One region of the Citrobacter sp. C1 genome, then DNA from elsewhere that is predicted to be linked to it. Evidence: predicted binding sites of a transcription regulator. Region 1 holds the regulator's gene; each other region holds the start of a gene.

Evidence for each region. The regulator sigma-54, encoded in region 1, starts transcription at its own class of promoters, with help from an activator protein. The targets are predictions, from matches to a motif close to GTTGGCACANNTTTCGCTNT.
Region 2: the regulator sigma-54 is predicted to act here: its motif matches at 1,902-1,921, upstream of hypA (hydrogenase maturation nickel metallochaperone HypA).
Region 3: the regulator sigma-54 is predicted to act here: its motif matches at 3,311-3,330, upstream of glnK (P-II family nitrogen regulator).

The regions. Positions count from the first base shown of each region.
Region 1 covers NZ_CP115035.1:489,720-497,209, forward strand. The annotation lists gene arcB (aerobic respiration two-component sensor histidine kinase ArcB) at 1-826, shown strand, start outside; gene elbB (isoprenoid biosynthesis glyoxalase ElbB) at 1,056-1,709, shown strand; gene mtgA (monofunctional biosynthetic peptidoglycan transglycosylase) at 1,706-2,425, shown strand; gene npr (PTS phosphocarrier protein NPr) at 2,563-2,835, opposite strand; gene rapZ (RNase adapter RapZ) at 2,832-3,686, opposite strand; gene ptsN (PTS IIA-like nitrogen regulatory protein PtsN) at 3,732-4,223, opposite strand; gene hpf (ribosome hibernation promoting factor) at 4,307-4,594, opposite strand; gene rpoN (RNA polymerase factor sigma-54) at 4,617-6,050, opposite strand; gene lptB (LPS export ABC transporter ATP-binding protein) at 6,097-6,822, opposite strand; gene lptA (lipopolysaccharide ABC transporter substrate-binding protein LptA) at 6,829-7,383, opposite strand; gene lptC (LPS export ABC transporter periplasmic protein LptC) at 7,352-7,490, opposite strand, start outside.
Region 2 covers NZ_CP115035.1:1,039,421-1,046,910, forward strand. The annotation lists gene hypD (hydrogenase formation protein HypD) at 1-296, opposite strand, end outside; gene hypC (hydrogenase 3 maturation protein HypC) at 297-569, opposite strand; gene hypB (hydrogenase nickel incorporation protein HypB) at 560-1,432, opposite strand; gene hypA (hydrogenase maturation nickel metallochaperone HypA) at 1,518-1,874, opposite strand; gene hycA (formate hydrogenlyase regulator HycA) at 2,073-2,531, shown strand; gene hycB (formate hydrogenlyase subunit HycB) at 2,676-3,287, shown strand; gene hycC (formate hydrogenlyase subunit 3) at 3,284-5,110, shown strand; gene IB214_RS04880 (respiratory chain complex I subunit 1 family protein) at 5,113-6,036, shown strand; gene hycE (formate hydrogenlyase subunit HycE) at 6,054-7,490, shown strand, end outside.
Region 3 covers NZ_CP115035.1:3,820,080-3,827,569, reverse strand. The annotation lists gene IB214_RS18495 (SmdA family multidrug ABC transporter permease/ATP-binding protein) at 1-1,384, shown strand, start outside; gene IB214_RS18490 (SmdB family multidrug efflux ABC transporter permease/ATP-binding protein) at 1,377-3,155, shown strand; gene glnK (P-II family nitrogen regulator) at 3,382-3,720, shown strand; gene amtB (ammonium transporter AmtB) at 3,752-5,038, shown strand; gene tesB (acyl-CoA thioesterase II) at 5,113-5,973, opposite strand; gene IB214_RS18470 (YbaY family lipoprotein) at 6,186-6,755, shown strand; gene IB214_RS18465 (MGMT family protein) at 6,787-7,098, opposite strand; RNA gene ffs (signal recognition particle sRNA small type) at 7,261-7,357, shown strand; gene IB214_RS18455 (PLP-dependent aminotransferase family protein) at 7,408-7,490, opposite strand, start outside.

The DNA.
Region 1 (7,490 bases):
TGCCCCAGCCGTTGCGGAAGAGATTGAAGACGCCTTTGAAGAAGACGACATGCCGTTGCCTGCCCTGAATGTGCTGCTGGTTGAGGACATTGAACTGAACGTGATTGTCGCCCGTTCGGTGCTGGAAAAACTGGGTAACAGCGTGGACGTCGCCATGACCGGGAAAGCCGCGCTGGAAATGTTCAAACCGGGTGAGTACGACCTGGTGCTGTTGGATATTCAGTTGCCGGATATGACGGGTCTGGATATCTCCAGAGAGTTAACGCAAAAGTACGCGCGGGAAGATCTGCCGCCGCTGGTGGCGCTCACCGCTAACGTTCTGAAAGACAAAAAAGAATATCTGGAAGCGGGTATGGATGACGTGCTGAGTAAGCCGCTGTCGGTACCGGCGTTAACCGCCATGATTAAAAAATACTGGGATACCCGAAACAAAGAGGAGAGCACTGTGACATCTGAAGAAAGCAGTAAATCGCAAGCGCTGTTAGATATTCCCATGTTGGAACAATACCTCGAGCTGGTGGGACCGAAGTTAATTACCGACGGATTGGCGGTATTTGAGAAGATGATGCCGGGTTATTTAAGTGTGCTGGAGTCCAACCTGACCGCGCGTGATAAAAAAGGCGTTGTTGAGGAAGGCCATAAAATCAAAGGTGCCGCGGGGTCAGTGGGACTGCGCCATCTGCAGCAGCTGGGTCAGCAAATTCAATCCCCGGACCTTCCTGCCTGGGAGGACAACGTGGGGGAATGGATTGAAGAGATGAAGCAGGAGTGGCAGCACGACGTGGCGGTATTAAGAGCCTGGGTGGCGAGTGTTGAAAAAAAATGACCCCGGCTTAGCCGGGGTGCGCGAATACTGCGCCAACACCAGGGAAATCGTGGCTGCGCCGTAAATTATTATCATTGTTTACAAGGGCGCAGCCCTAATTTTCAGGCCGCACGCAGTTAAGATAGCAAATCTTAAATAATTTGTTACATGAATCAGTTAAATGTGTGAAGCGTAGCATTTTAATAAGAATTATTAATATGCTACAGCCAGTTGCGAAAGGAGTCTCACGATGAAGAAAATTGGCGTAGTGCTCGGTGGATGCGGTGTGTATGACGGCTCTGAGATCCATGAGGCCGTGTTAACGCTGCTGGCTATTGCCCGCAACGGGGCTCAGGCCATCTGCTTTGCGCCGGATAAACAACAAGCAGATGTGATTAATCATCTGACGGGCGAACCCATGCAGGAGACCCGCAATGTCCTGATTGAGGCTGCACGTATAACCCGTGGTGATATCCGCCCGCTTGCCCAGGCGGTCTCTGCTGAACTGGATGCGCTGATTGTCCCAGGTGGATTCGGTGCAGCGAAGAACCTGAGCAATTTCGCCAGCCAGGGAAGCGAATGCCGGGTGGATAGCGACTTAGCCGCGTTGGCAGTCGCCATGCATCAATCCGGTAAGCCGTTGGGGTTCATGTGTATTGCCCCAGCGATGCTGCCTAAAATATTCGATTTTCCGCTGCGTCTGACGATTGGCACCGATATCGATACTGCGGAAGTGCTGGAGGATATGGGGGCAGAGCATGTGCCGTGTCCAGTCGATGATATTGTGGTTGATGAAGACCACAAAATCGTCACCACGCCGGCTTATATGCTGGCACAGGATATTGCCCAGGCGGCGAGCGGTATCGACAAGCTGGTCTCGCGTGTGCTGGTGCTGACTGAATGAAAAAAGGGGTGACCGCCAGTTTGCGGCGACTCTTTCTGCGGGCGGTCATTGTCCTCGCCGTGTTCTGGGGCGGGGGCATCGCCCTCTTCAGCGTGCTGCCCGTGCCCTTTTCAGCGGTGATGGCTGAACGACAAATTAGCGCCTGGTTGCACGGTGATTTCGGCTATGTGGCGCATTCTGACTGGGTCAGTATGGATGAGATCTCACCGTGGATGGGGCTGGCGGTTATTGCCGCAGAAGACCAAAAATTTCCGCAGCACTGGGGATTTGATGTCTCTGCGATAGAAAAGGCGCTGGCGCATAATGAGCGCAATGAAAGCCGCATTCGTGGAGCATCGACGCTCTCGCAGCAGACAGCAAAAAATCTCTTTCTGTGGGATGGACGCAGTTGGGTGCGTAAAGGTCTTGAGGCCGGACTCACACTGGGCATGGAAACAGTGTGGAGTAAGAAACGTATTCTGACGGTTTATCTGAATATCGCCGAGTTTGGCGACGGTGTATTCGGCGTAGAAGCGGCAGCACAACATTATTTCCATAAACCGGCCAGCCGCCTGAGTCAGTCTGAAGCAGCGCTGCTGGCGGCGGTGCTGCCAAATCCTCTGCGTTTTAAGGCGAATGCCCCGTCAGGCTATGTACGTAATCGCCAGGCATGGATCATGCGGCAAATGCGCCAGTTAGGCGGTGAGTCGTTTATGCGGGAAAATAAGCTGTATTAGTCGATGCTGACGCTGTTTTTGTAGGCCTGATAAGCGCAGCGCATCAGGCAGAATACGACACAACAACATTGCCGGATGCGGCGTAAAAGCCTTATCCGACCTACTCGCTACGTGCTGAAATGGTAGCTCTGTACTGACTAATCCTCGTCAAACCCCGAATTAAACAGCGCAATCACCGCCGCCAGGGCTTCTACTTCCTGTGGGCCAGAGGCTTCAACCTCTATCTGGCGACCTTTGGCGGAATCCAGCATCAGCAGGGCGATGACGCTGTTCGCCTCCGCCTCTGTACCTTCATCGTTACGCAACAGCACTTCCGCCTCAAAACCCTGCATTAATTCAAACAGCTTCATCGCAGGCCGGGCGTGCATGCCCAGCTTATTGGTGATTTCGACAGTCTGTTTTACGGTCATGATTTGCGTTTTTCCAGCGTGCGATGGCGTGACTGCACGTTTTTACCGCGAGAGCGGAAGTAGTCAGCCAGTTGCTCAGCAATATACACCGATCGGTGTTTCCCGCCGGTACAGCCGATGGCTACGGTGAGGTAGCTGCGGTTGTTAGTCTCCAGCATGGGTAACCATAGCTCAAGATAGCTGCGAGTCTGGTAGATAAAATTGTGTACTTCTGTGTGGCGGTCGAGAAACGCGGCAACGGGCCTGTCCAGACCGGTCATCGGACGCAGTTTAGGATCCCAGTGTGGGTTTGGCAGGAAGCGCACGTCAAAGACGTAATCCGCATCAATCGGGATGCCGTGCTTGAAGCCAAAGGACTCGAATACCATGGTCAGTTCACGTTCACGTTTGCCCAGCAGTCGGGTACGCAACATTTCTGCCAGCTCGTGCACGGACATTTCAGAGGTATCGACGATCAGGTCCGCGCGAGAACGCAGTGGCTCCAGTAAGTCACTTTCCTTATCGATAGCACTTTCAAGTGACAGATTTTTGCTGGAGAGTGGGTGCAGTCGACGGGTATCACTGTAGCGACGGATCAGCGTGTTACGGTCAGCATCGAGGAACAGCAGCTGCGGCGAGAAACCTTCAGGCAGGTTATTCATTGCCTGCTCGAAAATTTCTGGTGACTCAGGCATATTGCGCACATCAATGCTGACGGCCGCAGAAATTTGGCTATCGGCCAGGGTGCGGGCCAGATCGGGCAACAGCACTACGGGAAGGTTATCCACGCAGTAAAAACCCATATCTTCCAGCGCTCGCAGGGCAACAGATTTGCCTGACCCTGAACGACCGCTGACGATCATCAGTACCATGTACTGTTTCTCCTCACAACGACAAAAAAGGGTGCCATTGGGTTGTTATGCTTCATCCTGTACACCTTCGGTGTCCGTGATGATTTGATACAGCTCCTGATCGCTCTGCGCGGAACGCAGACGGCGACAGATGGTTTTATCCGCCAGACGTTTTGCAACCAGTGACAAGGTGTGCAAATGCGTCTTGGTTTGGTCTGCGGGAACCAGTAGGGCGAACAACAGATCGACCGGTTGATTATCAATGGCGTCGAACGCGATAGGCGTTTCGAGCTGCACAAACACGCCGACCGCGCGCATCGTGTCTTCTTCCAGCTTTCCGTGCGGAATGGCAATACCATTGCCGATGCCGGTACTGCCCATTTTTTCACGCGTCAGAATGGCTTCAAATACCACCTGAGAAGGCAAGCTGAGCTGCTTTGCTGCCAGTTCGCTGATGATTTCCAGAGCGCGTTTTTTGCTTTGGCAGTGAACACCAGAGCGCGTACATTCCTGGTTAAGAACAGTACTCAGTTGTAGAGTCGTATCGTTATTTGTCATAATTTCACCTAAGCGCTAACTGTACAAATGGCCCGTTGTGCTGCACAACAGGCCGTCCTGCACCCGCTAACTGCCCGGACAAGTTAGTGCTGTTTCAGTTTATCTTTATGTTTTGTTAACTGCCGAGCCAGTTTATCAATTAAACCGTCAATGGCGGCGTACATATCCTGACCTTCCGCGCTGGCATGAATTTCGCCACCGTTCACATGCAGTGTTGCATCCGAGATGTGTGTCACCTTCTCCACCTTCAACACAATATAGACCTGATTAATCCGGTCGAAATATTGCTCAAGTTTGGCGAACTTTGTGTTCACAAAGTCACGCAGTGCTTCAGTGATTTCGACGTTGTTTCCAGTGATGTTGAGCTGCATAGTGTCTTCCTTATCGGTTGGGTCAGACCAGCTGTTTGCGCTGGTTAGACGGCGGAATGGATAAAGACTCTCGGTACTTCGCAACGGTGCGGCGTGCCACCATGATACCCTGTTCTGACAGCATAGAGGTTAACTTGCTGTCACTCAGCGGTTTCGCAGGGTTCTCCGCAGCAATTAATTTCTTCACCAGTGCGCGTATCGCTGTAGAAGAGGCTTCGCCCCCGCCCTCAGTGTTGACGTGGCTGGAAAAGAAATACTTGAGTTCAAAAATGCCGCGTGGACTGTGCAGATACTTTTGCGTGGTCACTCGGGAAATGGTTGATTCGTGCATCTCGACGGCTTGGGCGATATCCGCCAGCACCATCGGCTTCATAAATTCTTCGCCTTTCTCAAAGAAGGCTTGCTGTTGCTCAACGATACATCGACTGACGCGCAACAGCGTGTCGTTACGGCTTTCCAGACTTTTAATCAGCCACTTTGCATCCTGGAGATTGGTGCGAATAAACTGGCTGTCGGCATCGTTGCGCGCGCCATTGCACATGGCGGCATAGTGCTGATTAATCTGTAGACGCGGAATGCTGTCGCTGTTCAGTTCGACGACCCAACGATCGTTATGTTTGCGCACCAGTACATCTGGGATCACGTACTCTGGCTCACCGGTTTGGATCGACTGCCCGGGTCTCGGATCCAGCGACTGGATCAGGTTGACGGCTTCTTTCAGCACATCTTCTTTCAACCGGGTAACGCGCATGAGCGAGCGGAAATCGTGATTGGCTAACAGATCGAGGTGATCGCTGATGATCAGGCGGGCTTCTTCCAGCCATGGTGTGGCTTTGTCGAACTGCGACAGTTGAATCAACAGGCAGTCGCGGAGATCTTTCGCCGCCACGCCAACCGGATCAAAACGTTGAACGCGTTTTAGCACGGCTTCGACTTCATCGAGACCAATGTCGTCATCACCCATGCTCTCGAGAATATCATCCAGAGAAACGGTGAGATATCCGGTGTCATCAACCGCATCGACAATTGACGTCGCAATGGCGCGATCGGTATCCGAGAACGGGGTCAATCCCACTTGCCACATCAGGTAATCTTGTAATGATTGCGTGGTTTCACCCTGATAAACAGGCAGTTCGTCGTCGATGTAATCCCCACTGGTGCCCGACGGTGTGCCTGCGGTGTAAATTTCATCCCAACTGGCATCCAGCGGCAGTTCTTCCGGCATCTCTTTTTGTTCGAGAGCATCTGCGGTATCGAGGGAATCGCTGTCCTGTTTTTCCTGGGTATCAATTTCGTCGTGAAGATCGGTTTGCTCGAGCAGTGGGTTACTTTCCAGCGCTTGCTGAAGTTCTTGCTGAAGTTCCAGCGTAGACAACTGCAACAGACGGATAGCCTGTTGTAGCTGAGGCGTCATTGCCAGTTGTTGGCTAAGCCTGAGTTGCAAACCTTGCTTCATGTTCAGAGTGGTTTTCTCCTGCAGTAACGTGACGTCTTCTACCCTATCAGAGTCTGAAGTCTTCCCCAAGGTATACGCGCTTAACGTGTTCGTCTTGCAGTATTTCGGTTGGCGTGCCGTGTGCTATCAGATGTCCCTGACTCACAATATAGGCGCGTTCACAGACCGCCAGCGTTTCACGCACGTTATGGTCGGTGATCAGCACGCCCAGTCCGCTGTCGCGCAGGTGTTCAATGATACGTTTGATATCAATAACGGAGATCGGGTCAACGCCCGCAAATGGTTCATCCAGCAGGATAAATTTCGGATTTGCAGCCAATGCACGAGCGATTTCCACACGGCGACGTTCCCCCCCGGATAGCGACTGTCCCAGGCTGTCCCGCAGGTGTTCGATATGGAACTCTTCCATCAATTCGTTAGCACGATCTTCGCGCTGTTCGCTGGAGAGATCGTCACGAATTTGCAGTACCGCCATCAGGTTATCAAACACGCTCAGACGACGAAAAATAGAGGCTTCCTGCGGTAAATAACCGATGCCGCGACGGGCGCGTGCATGCAGCGGCAGCAGGCTGATGTCTTCGTCATCGATGATGATGTTGCCCGCATCGCGCGGCACAATGCCCACCACCATGTAAAAGGTCGTTGTTTTGCCCGCACCGTTAGGGCCGAGCAGACCGACGATCTCCCCGGAGTTGACGGTCAGACTGACGTCTTCCACCACACGGCGGCCTTTATAGGCTTTTGCAAGGTTCTTTGCAGTTAATGTTGCCATAACGAATCAGTTACCTTTTTTCTCTGCCGGAGCTTTGGTTTTGTTTTTATCCTGCAGCTGTGACGGCACCAGAACGGTAGTGACGCGTTTGCCTTTATCGCTGAAGGCCTGCATTTTCTGCTCTTTTACCAGATAGGTAATTTTGTCGCCGGTGATGTTGCTGTCCACCTGCTCCAGATAGGCTTTACCCGTCAGCACAACGAAATCTTTTGCCAGTTCATAGTGCATCTGTAAGGCATGGCCGTTAACGGGTTTACCGTTATCCTGCATCTGGTAAAACGTTGCCGGATTGCCGTAGCCATCGATTACTTCTTTACCGTCTTCACCGCCCGGACGGGTCACGACAACCTTATCGGCATTAATTTTGATGGTGCCCTGCGTCACGATAACATTACCGGTAAACGTCACCACGTTACCCTGCATATCCAGGGACTGCTGATCCGATTCAATGTGAATCGGCTGCTCGGTATCGCCGGTGACGGCAAATGCCGGAATGCTGGCGGCCAGAAGGGAGCTGGCAAGCACAAGATTAAGGCTGAGTTTGTTTGTTTTGGATTTCATATGAGGTTCTAACCTTTTCAATCAGCTCGGCGTTCTTGCTGCGTAAATTGCCGCGCATCTTCAGTCCGCTGGAGTTAAATGTTGTTCCATACAACGTGACCAGATCG
Region 2 (7,490 bases), 550 kb from region 1:
GCGTCGCCAAAGGTGCAGAAAATCACTTCCGGGTGGCTGGCAATTTCTACGCAGCTGTCAATTCTGCCCATCGGCAGCACGCAAACCGGGCAGCCGGGGCCGTGAATAAACTCCACGTTTTCAGGCAGCAGTTGGTCAAGACCGAATTTGAAAATAGCGTGGGTATGACCACCGCACACTTCCATAATGCGCAGCGGACGTTCAGCGGTGTAGGGGAGGTGAGCGGCACGTTCACACAGGTGGTCAATCAACTGCATCACCTGTTCTGGTGCGCGATATTCGTCAACGAAACGCATTTATTTTTCCTCGCCGTACAGCAACGCGCCGACATCCGGCTCAACGTCAAACATGTTTTGCAGCGCCTCGAGCGTGTCGCGCGCTTCAGCCTCATTAATGATGCTCATAGCAAAACCAACGTGCACCAGGACCCATTGCCCCAGACGTGGTTGACCGTGCTCATCACAACTACCGACCAGCGTCAGGTCGACGTCGCGCTGAATACCGCAAACATCGACCTTGGCCTGGTTTCCCTCAATGGTGCGGATTTGACCCGGAACACCTATGCACATCGCTGCGTCTCCAGCCAGGAGAGCCATTGATCCATGCCTTCACCGCTGGTGGCGGAAATCAGGATGATCTCAATTTCCGGGTTCACTTCCCGGGCGCTGGCGATGCATTGTTCAACATCAAAATTGAGGTATGGCAGCAGGTCGACTTTGTTGAGTAGCATCAGCGAGGCGGCGGCAAACATATGCGGGTATTTCAGCGGTTTGTCTTCGCCTTCGGTAACGGAAAGCACCGCCACTTTATGACGTTCGCCGAGGTCGAAGCTCGCCGGGCATACCAGGTTACCGACGTTTTCAATGAACAGAATACCGTTGTCTGCCAGCGGCAGTCGCGGCGCGGCATCGGCAATCATTTGTGCATCAAGATGGCAGCCTTTACCGGTGTTCACCTGGATGGCGGGCGTACCGGTGGCGCGAATACGCGCGGCATCGTTAACCGTCTGCTGGTCGCCTTCGATCACCGCACACGGCACGCTGTCTTTCAGCTTCATCAATGTTTCAGTTAACAGCGTTGTTTTACCGGAACCGGGGCTGGAGACCAGATTCAGCACCAGATGCTGACGGGCGGCGAAGCGGGCGCGGTTACGCTCGGCCAGACGGTTGTTCTTGTCCAGCACGTCAATTTCCACTTCCAGCATACGGCGCTGGCTCATGCCTGGCGCGTGGGTGCCGGCCTCACCATGGCCGTAGTGTAAATCGCCTTCTTCAGTTTGGCTCGGGGTGAAACTGGCGGTCTTCACTCCGGTAATATTCAGCGCCGGACGAGCGGCCGGGGCAAATGGCGCGCTGCGAAACGCCGAGTGGGGGTTATGTTCATCACCCTCTATATAAAGGTTGCCTTCAGCGCAACCACATGTCGTACACATCGCTCACTCCTGATCTATTGCTTGTTACTCGCTTTTTGCCGGATGGCGACGCTAACGTCTTATCCGGCCTACTTTGTCACCAGCTTTAATCTTCAGCATCGCCTATTTCAATTCGTCGAATCTGCAGGCCGTCATCGGCCACGATTCTTAGCATGTCGCTGTGACATTGCGGACAACGGCGCACGCGCTGGGTCAGTAAGGTGACGTACTGCTGGCATGTTTCACACCAACATTCGGCTTCTTGTTCTTCGAGGTGGAGTTTACAACCTTCTGCAAGGGTGCCACGGCATACCAGATCAAAACAAAAGGCGAGAGCGCTGGTTTCTACGCAAGAAAATGCGCCAATTTTGAGCCAGACCGCAGTAACCCGTTTTGCACCGTGTTGCGTAGCCTGTTGTTCAATCAATTCCAGTGCCCGTTGGCAGAGGGTTATTTCGTGCATATCGCCTCCCATGTTGTTATCGGGATAAAAGCAAAAAACATGCCAAACTGAATTTTTTCACCCGTGACAATGACGACGATGACGAAATGACATGTCGTCACGACCAGTAATTTATTTATCCATATGAAATATAAGCAATTAAATATTGGCATGAAACGTGCTTAACGCTGAATGTCTCTGCTAAACGGGTAACCTGACATGACTATTTGGGAAATAAGCGAAAAAGCCGATTACATCGCTGAACGGCATCGTCGCCTACAGGACCAGTGGCGTATTTATTGCAACTCGCTGGTACAGGGGATCACCCTGTCGAAAGCGCGTTTACATCATGCGATGAGCTGCGCGCCGGACAAGGACCTGTGCTTTGTCTTGTTTGAGCACTTCGTTATCTACGTCACGCTGGCGGACGGCTTTAACAGCCATACCATCGAGTACTACGTTGAAACGAAAGATGGCGAAGATAAGCAGTTGATTGCACAGGCACAACTGTCTCTCGACGGCAAGGTTGATGACCGTATCAGCAACCGCGATCGGGAACAGGTGCTGGAGCACTATCTCGAAAAAATCGCCAGCGTCTACGACAGCCTGTACACCGCGGTTGAAAACAATATGCCAGTGAATTTAAGCCAACTGGTAGAGGGTCATAGCCCGGTTTAAGCCTCGGGTGTGTCCACGTAAGTCATGATGCGGTGCGTATGCTGCGTCACGACAGTTTAGGGAATGGGCATGTCGATAAGTGTCGAAAATGACATTTTATAGACATGTTTTCGTCAAAAATGACTATCACCTGAGGAATGCCTGGTGAATCGTTTTGTAATTGCTGACTCCACTCTTTGTATCGGCTGCCACACCTGTGAAGCCGCCTGCTCAGAGACACATCGCCAGCATGGCCTGCAGTCAATGCCGCGCCTGAAAGTGATGCTAAATGAAAAAGAATCTGCGCCGCAGCTTTGCCACCAGTGTGAAGATGCGCCTTGTGCCACCGTTTGTCCGGTCAATGCGATTAACCGTGTCGACGGCGCCGTACAGCTGAATGAAAGCCTGTGCGTGAGCTGCAAACTGTGCGGGATCGCCTGTCCGTTTGGGGCCATTGAGTTTTCAGGCAGCCGTCCGCTGCATATCCCGGCGAACGCCAACACGTCAAAAGCGCCTCCTGCTCCGCCAGCGCCAGCTCGCGTCAGCACGCTGCTGGACTGGGTGCCGGGTATTCGCGCCATTGCGGTGAAATGCGACTTGTGTAGCTTTGATGAACAAGGTCCGGCCTGCGTGCGCATGTGCCCAACGCAAGCCCTGCATCTGGTGAGCAATATGGACATCGCCCGCGCCAGCAAACGTAAGCGTGAGCTGACGTTCAATACCGACTTCGGCGATCTCACCTTGTTTCAGCAGGCTCAGAGTGGGGATGCAAAATGAGCGCAATTTCACTGATTAACAGCGGCGTGGCCTGGTTTACGGCGGCGGCGGTTCTGGCATTTCTGTTTTCGTTTCATAAGCCGTTAAGCGGCTGGATCGCCGGTGTCGGCGGTGCGGTGGGTAGCCTCTGTACGGCGGCTGCGGGGTTCCTCGTACTGACCCGCGCCGTTGCGGTTAGCGGCGTGATGCCGTTTATCGGTCATAGCCTGCAAATGTCGCCGCTGAACGCTATCTGGCTGATTACGCTGGGTCTGTGCGGCCTGTTCGTCAGCCTGTACAACATCGACTGGCACCGTCACCCGCAGGTAAAAGCCAACGGACTGCTGGTTAATCTGCTGATGGCGGCGGCGGTGTGCGCGGTGGTTGCCAGCAATCTCGGCACGCTGGTGGTGATGGCGGAAATCATGGCGCTGTGTGCGGTGTTCCTGACCGGGTGCAGCAAAGAAGGCAAGCTGTGGTTTGCGCTGGGTCGTGTCGGTACGCTGCTGTTGGCGATCGCCTGCTATCTGGTGTGGCAGCGCTACGGTACGCTGGAACTGCGTCTGCTCGACCTGCGCACTCAGCAACTGCCGCTCGGCGCTGACATCTGGCTGTTGGGTGTGGCGGGCTTTGGTCTGCTGGCCGGGATTATCCCACTGCACGGTTGGGTGCCACAGGCACACGCCAACGCCAGTGCACCGGCGGCGGCGCTGTTCTCTACCGTGGTAATGAAGGTGGGGCTGCTGGGTATTCTGTCCCTGTCGCTGCTGGGCGGTAATGCACCGCTGTGGTGGGGCGTTACGCTACTGGTGCTGGGGATGATCACCGCGTTTATCGGCGGCCTGTATGCTCTGATGGAGCACAACATCCAGCGTCTGCTGGCGTACCACACGCTGGAAAACATCGGCATTATTCTGCTGGGTCTGGGTGCTGGCGTGACCGGTATTTCCCTTAACCAACCGGCACTGATCGCACTTGGCCTGACCGGCGGTTTGTATCACCTGGTCAACCATAGCCTGTTCAAAAGCGTCCTGTTTTTGGGCGCAGGCAGCATCTGGTTCCGCACCGGTCACCGTGATATCGAGAAACTGGGCGGTATCGGTAAACGTATGCCGGTGATTTCTCTGGCGATGCTGGTTGGCCTGATGGCGATGGCCGCGCTGCCGCCGCTGAACGGCTTTGCCGGTGAGTGGGTTATCTATCAATCCTTCTTCAAGCTGGGTAACAGCGGCGCGTTCATCGGTCGTCTGTTAGGACCGTTGCTGGCTGTCGGTTTGGCAATTACCGGTGCGCTGGCGGTGATGTGTATGGCGAAAGTCTACGGTGTGACGTTCCTAGGCGCACCGCGCACGAAGGAAGCGGAAAACGCCTGCTGCGCACCAATCCTGATGAGCGTGAGCGTGGTTGCGTTGGCTATCTGCTGCGTGATTGGCGGCGTTGCTGCCCCGTGGTTGCTGCCGCTGATTTCTGCCGCTGTTCCGCTACCGCTGGAAACGGCGAATACTACCGTATCTCAGCCGATGATCACGCTGCTGCTGATCGCGTGTCCGCTGCTGCCGTTCATCATCATGGCTATTTTCAAAGGCAACCGCCTGCCGTCACGTTCACGCGGTTCCGCGTGGGTGTGTGGTTACGATCACGAGCAGTCAATGGTGATCACTGCGCACGGCTTTGCCATGCCGGTTAAAGAAGCCTTTGCTCCGGTACTCAAACTGCGTAAATGGCTGAACCCGGTATCCTGGGTTCCGGGCTGGCAGAACGCGGCGGCACCGGTGTTGTTCCGTCGTCTGGCGCTGATTGAGCTGGCGGTGCTGGTGGTGATTGTGGTTTCACGAGGAGCCTGAGAATGAGTGTTTTATATCCGTTAATTCAGGCGCTGGTGCTGTTTGCCGCGGCGCCGCTGTTGTCCGGTATTACCCGCGTGGCGCGTGCGCGTTTGCATAACCGCCGCGGTCCGGGCGTGTTGCAGGAATATCGCGACATTATCAAGCTGCTGGGCCGTCAGAGCATTGCGCCAGCGGATTCCAGCTGGGTCTTCCGCCTGACGCCGTTTGTGATGGTGGGCGTTATGCTGACTATCGCTACCGCACTGCCGGTGGTGACCGTGGGCTCGCCGCTACCGCAACTGGGTGATTTGATCACGCTGATTTACCTGTTTGCCATTGCCCGCTTCTTCTTTTCTATCGCCGGTCTGGATACCGGTAGCCCGTTCACCGCTATCGGCGCCAGCCGTGAAGCGATGCTCGGCGTACTGGTGGAGCCGATTCTGCTGCTGGGCTTGTGGGTGGCGGCGCAGGTTGCTGGTTCGACCCACATCAGCAACATTGCCGATACCATTTATCACTGGCCTGCCGCGCGTAGCATCCCGTTGATTCTGGCGCTGTGCGCCTGTGCCTTCGCCACCTTTATCGAAATGGGCAAGCTGCCGTTCGACCTCGCGGAAGCCGAGCAGGAGCTGCAGGAAGGTCCGCTGACCGAATACAGCGGCAGCGGTTTTGCGGTGCTCAAGTGGGGTATCAGCCTCAAGCAACTGGTCGTTTTGCAAATGTTTGTCGGCGTGTTCCTGCCGTGGGGGCAGATGGAAACCTTCACTGCGGGCGGGCTGCTGCTGGCGCTGGTGATTGCTGTCGTTAAGCTGGTCCTCGGCGTGCTGGTCATCGCCCTGTTTGAAAACAGCATGGCGCGTCTGCGTTTTTGCGCCACTTCACGCGTGACCTGGGCCGGTTTTGGGTTTGCGTTTTTAGCCTTCGTCTCCTTGCTGGTGGCGTGATTTAAGAGAGTTTGAACATGTCTGAAGAAAAAGTAGGTCAACACTATCTCGCCGCTCTGCACCAGGCCTTCCCGGGCGTGGTGCTGGATGAAGGCTGGCAGACCAAAGATCAGCTGACCATCACCGTGAAGGTCAACTATCTGCCGGAAGTAGTTGAATTTCTCTACTACAAACAGGGCGGCTGGTTGTCGGTGCTGTTTGGTAACGACGAACGTCAGCTGTGCGGCCATTACGCCGTCTACTATGTCATGTCGATGGAACAGGGCACCAAGTGCTGGATAACCGTTCGCGTAGAAGTCGACGCCAATAAACTGGAGTTCCCGTCCGTGACGCCGCGCGTACCGGCCGCCGTTTGGGGCGAGCGTGAAGTGCGCGACATGTACGGCTTGATCCCGGTAGGGTTACCGGACGAACGCCGTCTGGTACTGCCGGATGACTGGCCGGACGAACTCTATCCGCTGCGTAAAGACAGCATGGATTACCGTCAGCGCCCGGCGCCGACTACCGATGCCGAAACCTACGAGTTCATCAACGAACTGGGTGACAAGAAAAATAACGTGGTGCCGATTGGCCCGCTGCACGTCACCTCCGATGAACCAGGTCACTTCCGCCTGTTTGTTGATGGCGAAAACATCATCGACGCCGACTACCGTCTGTTCTATGTCCACCGCGGCATGGAGAAACTGGCGGAAACCCGTATGGGTTATAACGAAGTGACGTTCCTGTCGGATCGCGTATGCGGTATTTGTGGTTTTGCCCACAGCACGGCGTACACCACCTCCGTGGAAAATGCGATGGGGATTGTGGTGCCGGAACGCGCGCAGATGATCCGCGCCATTCTGCTGGAAGTGGAACGTCTGCACTCGCACCTGCTGAACCTTGGCCTGGCGTGCCACTTCACCGGCTTTGACTCCGGCTTTATGCAGTTCTTCCGCGTGCGTGAAACGTCGATGAAAATGGCGGAGATCCTCACTGGGGCGCGTAAAACCTACGGCATGAACCTGATCGGCGGCATCCGTCGTGACCTGCTGAAAGAGGACATGATCCAGACCCGTCAGCTGGCGCAGCAGATGCGTCGTGATGTACAGGATCTGGTCGACATGCTGCTCAGTACGCCGAACATGGAACAGCGCACCGTCGGCATTGGTCGTCTGGACCCGGAAATTGCTCGTGACTTCAGTAACGTCGGCCCAATGGTGCGTGCCAGCGGCCACGCGCGTGATACCCGCGCGGACCACCCGTTCGTCGGTTACGGTTTACTGCCGATGGAAGTGCACAGCGAGCAGGGCTGCGACGTTATTTCCCGTCTGAAAGTGCGTATCAACGAAGTCTATACCGCGCTGAACATGATCGACTTTGGTCTCGATAACCTGCCGGGCGGCCCGCTGGCGGTGGAAGGCTTTACCTATATTCCGCACCGCTTCGCGCTGGGCTTTGCCGAAGCACCGCGTGGC
Region 3 (7,490 bases), 1.7 Mb from region 1:
CGCCGGAGAAGGTGTGCTGACGTTGGTCGACTCGCTGGTGATGGGCTGTGCGGTGCTTATCGTCATGTCTACGCAAATAAGCTGGGAGTTGACGCTATTTGCCTTGCTACCGATGCCGGTGATGGCGCTGATGATTAAGCGTTACGGCGATCGGCTTCATAATCGCTTTAAGCAGGCGCAGGCGGCATTCTCCAGTCTCAACGATCGTACTCAGGAGAGCCTGACCAGCATTCGCATGATTAAAGCCTTTGGTCTGGAGGACCGGCAGTCGGCCTTATTTGCCGCAGATGCGCAGGATACCGGTAAGAAAAATATGCGCGTCGCGCGCATCGACGCCCGCTTCGATCCCACCATTTATATCGCTATTGGTATGGCGAACCTGCTGGCGATTGGCGGTGGAAGCTGGATGGTGGTTCACGGTTCGCTGACGCTCGGTCAGCTGACCAGCTTTATGATGTATCTCGGTCTGATGATTTGGCCGATGCTGGCGTTGGCGTGGATGTTTAATATCGTCGAGCGCGGTAGCGCTGCCTACAGCCGTATTCGCGCCATGTTGGCGGAAGCTCCCGTGGTTAATGATGGCACGGAACCCGTGCCGGAAGGGCGCGGGGAACTGGCGGTTGCGATTCGTGAATTCAGCTACCCGCTGATGGCGCGCCCGACGTTGGAAAACGTTAATTTCCAGCTTAAACCTGGACAGATGCTGGGTATTTGTGGGCCGACCGGTGCGGGAAAAAGTACCATTCTGTCGCTGATCCAGCGCCACTTTGATATTACCCAGGGCGACGTGCGCTTTCATGACATTCCGCTGACGCGCTTACAGCTTGATAGCTGGCGCAGTCGGCTGGCGGTTGTTAGCCAGACGCCGTTTCTGTTTTCGGACACCGTCGGCAACAACATTGCACTTGGACGCCCGCAGGCGACGCAGGTCGAAATCGAACATGTGGCGCGCCTCGCCAGCGTGCATGAGGATATTTTACGTTTGCCGCAGGGATATGACACCGAAGTGGGCGAGCGGGGCGTGATGCTCTCGGGCGGGCAAAAACAGCGAATTTCTATTGCCCGCGCGCTGCTGCTTAATGCGGAAATTCTGATTCTTGACGATGCGCTGTCGGCGGTAGACGGCCGTACCGAACATCAGATCCTGCATAACCTGCGCCAGTGGGGCGAGGGAAGAACGGTTATTATCAGCGCCCACCGCTTGTCGGCGCTGACGGAAGCCAGCGAGATTATCGTGATGCAGCACGGACATATTGCCCAGCGTGGCGACCATGACACGCTGGTCCAGCAACCCGGTTGGTACCGCGATATGTATCGCTATCAGCAGCTGGAAGCGGCGCTGTCTGATGCCCCTGCGTTAAATGAGGAGGCGGCGAATGCGTAGTTTTGGGCAATTATGGCCGACGCTGAAACGGCTGCTGCGCTATGGTTCACCGTGGCGAAAACCACTGGGCATTGCGGTGGTGATGCTGTGGGTGGCGGCGGCGGCAGAAGTCAGCGGTCCGCTGCTGATAAGCTACTTTATTGATAACATGGTGGCGAAAAACAATTTGCCGTTGGCGATGGTGGCTGGTCTGGTTGCGGCTTATGTCGGTCTGCAACTGCTGGCGGCGGGACTGCACTATGCGCAGTCACTGTTGTTTAACCAGGCTGCCGTCGGTGTGGTGCAACAGCTACGCACGGATGTAATGGATGCTGCGCTGCGCCAACCGTTGAGTGAATTTGACATCCAGCCCGTCGGACAGCTTATCTCTCGTGTAACCAACGATACCGAAGTGATCCGCGACCTGTACGTGACGGTCGTGGCGACGGTACTGCGCAGTGCGGCTCTGATTGGTGCCATGCTGGTGGCGATGTTTAGCCTCGAATGGCGTATGGCGCTGGTGGCGATGGCTATATTCCCGGCGGTGATGGTGGTGATGGTGATTTATCAGCGCTACAGTACGCCGATTGTGCGCCGCGTTCGTGCCTATCTGGCCGATATCAATGATGGCTTCAATGAAGTCATTAACGGTATGAGCGTGATCCAACAGTTTCGTCAGCAGGCGCGCTTTGGGGAGCGCATGGGCGAGGCCAGCCGTTCGCACTATATGGCACGCATGCAGACCTTGCGGCTGGACGGTTTTTTACTGCGTCCGTTGCTGAGCCTGTTTTCCGCCCTGATCCTCTGCGGTTTACTGATGTTGTTCAGCGTGACCTCTGGCACGTCCATCGAGGTTGGCGTGCTGTATGCGTTTATCAGCTATCTCGGGCGTCTGAACGAGCCGCTGATTGAGCTGACGACCCAACAATCTATGCTGCAGCAAGCGGTTGTCGCCGGTGAGCGCGTCTTCGAACTGATGGACAGACCGCGTCAGCATTATGGCGATGATGATCAGCCGCTGAAGAGTGGCAACATTGAGGTTGATAACGTGTCATTTGCTTATCGCGATGACAATCTGGTGCTGAAAAATATTAGCCTGTCTGTGCCTTCACGCAGTTTTGTGGCGTTGGTTGGGCATACCGGTAGTGGCAAGAGTACGCTCGCCAGCCTGATGATGGGCTACTATCCGCTGACGCAAGGGGAGATCCGTCTGGACGGGCGCCCCCTCTCCTCGTTGAGTCACGGCGTCTTACGTCAGGGCGTCGCGATGGTGCAGCAGGATCCGGTTGTGATGGCGGACACCTTCCTGGCAAACGTCACGCTGGGCCGCGATATTTCTGAAGATCGAGTGTGGCAGGCGCTGGAGACCGTACAGCTGGCTGAGCTGGCACGCGGTCTGAGTGACGGTATTCACACCCGATTGGGCGAACAGGGCAATAATTTGTCCGTGGGGCAGAAACAGCTGCTGGCATTGGCGCGGGTTCTGGTTGAAACGCCGCAGGTACTGATTCTGGATGAAGCCACTGCCAGTATTGACTCCGGCACGGAGCAGGCCATTCAGCAGGCGCTGGCTGCTGTGCGCGAACACACTACGCTGGTGGTGATTGCCCATCGACTCTCCACGATCGTGGAAGCAGACACCATTCTGGTGCTGCACCGGGGGCAGGCCGTCGAGCGCGGCACACATCAGCAATTGCTGGCGGCGCAAGGCCGCTACTGGCAAATGTATCAGCTGCAACTGGCCGGTGAAGAGCTGGCGGCCAGTGCGCATGAGGATTCCATTATTGCCTGATGGCGCAGTGCGTTTCAGGCCTACGGCTAAATTGGTTCAAGAGGCATCAACAATCTGGTGCAAAAATGTAACGCACTATGCACCGTTATAGTGCGTTTTTTCTTTTTCTACCCCGGCCGCGCCCTGCGAGCCTGAATCACCCCGCGTTTTTCATTTCTGGCACACCCCTTGCAATATTCATCCTGTGTATCTGCAGCCACTACTGAATTCTGACTGGAGGGGATCTATGAAGCTGGTTACCGTGGTAATCAAACCGTTCAAACTGGAAGACGTCCGTGAAGCACTGTCTTCTATTGGTATTCAGGGGCTGACCGTCACCGAAGTGAAGGGCTTTGGTCGACAGAAAGGCCATGCCGAGTTGTATCGGGGAGCCGAATACAGCGTCAATTTTTTACCGAAGGTGAAGATTGATGTGGCGATTGCCGACGATCAGCTTGATGAGGTGATCGACGTCATCAGCAAGTCGGCCTATACCGGAAAAATTGGCGACGGCAAAATTTTTGTCGCCGAGCTGCAACGTGTGATTCGTATTCGTACCGGCGAAGCCGACGAAGCCGCACTGTAACTTCTGGCACACAGTGATAGGAAACCAAAAAATGAAGATAGCAACGATGAAAACGGGTATCGCTTCACTGGCACTGCTGCCGGGACTGGCGATGGCAGCGCCAGCCGTCGCGGACAAAGCTGATAACGCCTTTATGATGATATGTACCGCGCTGGTGTTGTTTATGACCATTCCGGGCATCGCGCTGTTTTACGGCGGTTTGATTCGTGGCAAGAACGTTCTGTCGATGCTGACGCAGGTGACGGTGACGTTTGCACTGGTCTGCATTTTATGGGTGGTGTATGGCTACTCGCTGGCCTTTGGCGAGGGGAATAGTTTCTTCGGCAACTTCAACTGGGTGATGCTGAAAAACATTGCCCTGACGGCGGTAACGGGGAGTTTCTACCAGTACATTCACGTTGCGTTCCAGGGCTCATTTGCTTGCATCACCGTTGGACTTATCGTTGGGGCGCTGGCTGAACGCATTCGCTTCTCTGCGGTACTGATTTTTGTGGTGGTATGGCTGACGCTGTCCTACATTCCGATTGCGCATATGGTCTGGGGTGGTGGTCTGTTGGCCTCCCATGGCGCGCTGGATTTTGCGGGCGGGACGGTGGTGCATATCAACGCCGCGATCGCCGGGCTGGTGGGTGCTTATCTGATTGGCAAGCGTGTGGGTTTTGGCAAAGAGGCTTTCAAACCGCATAACCTGCCGATGGTCTTTACCGGGACCGCAATTCTCTACATCGGCTGGTTTGGTTTTAACGCAGGTTCTGCTGGGACGGCAAATGAAATCGCTGCACTGGCCTTTGTGAATACCGTGGTGGCGACCGCTGCTGCCATTCTCGGCTGGATCTTCGGTGAGTGGGCGCTGCGCGGTAAACCGTCGCTGCTGGGGGCGTGTTCTGGTGCCATTGCGGGCCTGGTTGGCGTGACCCCTGCTTGTGGTTACATTGGCGTCGGCGGTGCGTTGATCATCGGGGCAATTGCCGGTCTGGCGGGACTGTGGGGCGTGACGATGCTGAAGCGTTTTCTGCGCGTTGATGACCCGTGCGATGTGTTCGGTGTGCACGGCGTTTGCGGCATTGTCGGCTGTCTTCTGACGGGGGTGTTCGCCGCCAGTTCGCTGGGTGGCGTAGGCTTTGCTGAGGGCGTGACCATGGGGCATCAGGTGCTGGTGCAGCTCGAAAGCGTGGCGATTACCATTGTCTGGTCCGGCGTGGTGGCCTTCATCGGCTATAAGCTGGCGGACATGACGGTAGGGCTGCGCGTACCGGAAGAGCAGGAGCGCGAAGGGCTGGATGTGAACAGCCACGGTGAAAACGCCTACAACGCTTGATATTTCACTCTGCCGGATGGCGCTAAACGCTTATCCGGCCTACGACAGATGTAGTCTGTAGGCCGGATAAGACATCAGTTGCGATTGCGCATCACCCCTTCCTGTACGGTAGAGGCAACCAGCACACCGTCCTGTGTATAAAATTCCCCGCGCACAAAGCCCCGTGCACCGGAGGCAGAGGTGCTCTCGACGTTATACAGCAACCACTCATTGATATTGAAAGGACGATGGAACCACATCGAATGGTCGATAGTGGCTATCTGAATCCCTTTCTCCAAAAAACCAATTCCGTACGGCTGTAGCGCCACAGGCAGGAAGTTCAGGTCGGAGGCGTAACCCAGCAGATACTGATGCACGCGTAGGTCGTCCTGCACCGTACCGTTGGCGCGGATCCACACCTGGCGTGCCGGTTCGGCGACATGGCCTTTGAGCGGGTTATGAAACTCCACCGGACGCACTTCCAGTGGGCGGTCATTGATAAATTTCTCTTTCAACAGCGGCGGTAGCAGATGCGCCACTGAACGGGCAATTTCGGTTTCGGATTTCAGCGCGTCGGGCCCGGGTGCGTGCGGCATGGTTTTTTGATGTTCAAAGCCATCTTCCGGCGCCTGAAAAGAGGCGGTCATGTAGAAAATGGGCTTTCCGTTCTGGATGGCGGCAATGCGGCGAGCGCTGAAACTGTTACCATCGCGCAGCACTTCGACATCGTAAATTATCGGTTTTTGGCTATCGCCCGGACGTAAAAAGTAGCTGTGAAAGGAGTGCACCAGCCGCTCTTCCGGCACGGTTTCTTTAGCGGCATACAGCGCCTGTCCGACGACCTGCCCGCCAAAAACCTGGCGTAATCCTAAGTCTTCACTTTGGCCGCGAAAGAGTCCTTCTTCAATTTTTTCCAAATTCAACAATGTCAGCAAACTTTTTAGTGCCAGACTCATAGGTGCTCTCCAGGTCATGTCGATGTCGCAGCGAAGTAGGCAGAGTATAACGCAATTTTGAAAGTGGTCCGATGGGTGCAATTGTCTGAATTACCGGTCGATTGCAGGCAAAAATAGCTACTTTGTGCCACACTTAGTCACGTTATGTTTTTGTTAACCACTCTTCTGGCGAGGAAAGTTCTCGCTGGTGCATTGACGATAAGGAGAATTTAATGAAACTCGTGCACATGGTAAGTGGTTTAGCCGTTGCGGTCGCGCTGGCGGCCTGTGCTGATAAAAGTGCAGATATTCAGACACCTGCGCCAAGCCCTACTACGTCAATTGCTGACACACAGTCAAAAATTCAACAGCCGAATGTTTCTGGTACGGTGTGGATCCGCCAGAAAGTTGCGCTGCCACCGGATGCCGTACTGACCGTCACACTGTCGGACGCTTCGCTGGCGGATGCCCCGTCAAAAGTTCTGTCGCAAAAAGCGGTGCGTACTGAAGGGAAGCAGGCGCCATTTAGCTTTGTGCTGCCGTTTAACCCGGCAGATATTCAGCCGAACGCCCGTATTTTGTTGAGTGCAGCCATTATGGTGAACGACAAACTGGTGTTTATTACGGACACCGTGCAGCCGGTTATCAACCAGGGCGGTACCAAGGCCGATCTGACGCTGGTTCCTGTTCAGCAGACGGAAGTTCCGGTTCAGGCCAGCGGTGGTGCGGCAACTACGGTGCCGTCAACGTCTCCCACGCAGGTGAATCCGTCTTCAGCCGTCCCTGCACCTACGCAGTACTAAGACTGGCATAACCCTCTCCGCCAGGGGAGGGTTAATACACCCAGCGATAACGTTGTAAATCGATGTGCCCACTTCCCGAAACCACCACCCCTTCAGCCAGCAATGCCTGACGCTGGCGCTGTAGATCCGGCCCGGTCAGCGATATAGCACCATGGCGATTGACGACTCGATACCACGGCAGGGTGCTGCCTTCGGGAAGCCGTTTGAGGACGCCGCCGACCTGACGCGCTGCGCGCGGAGATCCGGCAAGTCTGGCGACATCACCATAGGTAGTGACGAATCCTTCGGGGATTGCGGCGACAATTTGCCAGACGCGTTGGGGGAAAGAGTCTTGTATATCCATCAGTTATTCCTGCGCTAATTCCCCAGCATAATCTGGAATGGCGGGTGAGTGAAGCCGCATTGCACAAGAAAACAGCATCTGGTGCTGGATGGGTTGCAATTACACGGTGCAGCAGTGATAATGCGCCTGCGCGTTGGTTAACAACGCTCTCAATGGGGGCTCTGTTGGTTCTCCCGCAACACTACTCTGTTTACCAGGTCAGGTCCGGAAGGAAGCAGCCAAGGCAGATGACGTGTGTGCCGGGATGTAGCTGGCAGGGCCCCCACCCAATTCTGCCGTTCGGCAATCTTTTTCACCTTTCCTCGTCACTTAGATTATTTTACGTATTTTCCCATGACTTGCCTGTGAACGCAGAGTGTCCCAGATCGGCTGCAATGTGTTGAAGGCGGCGC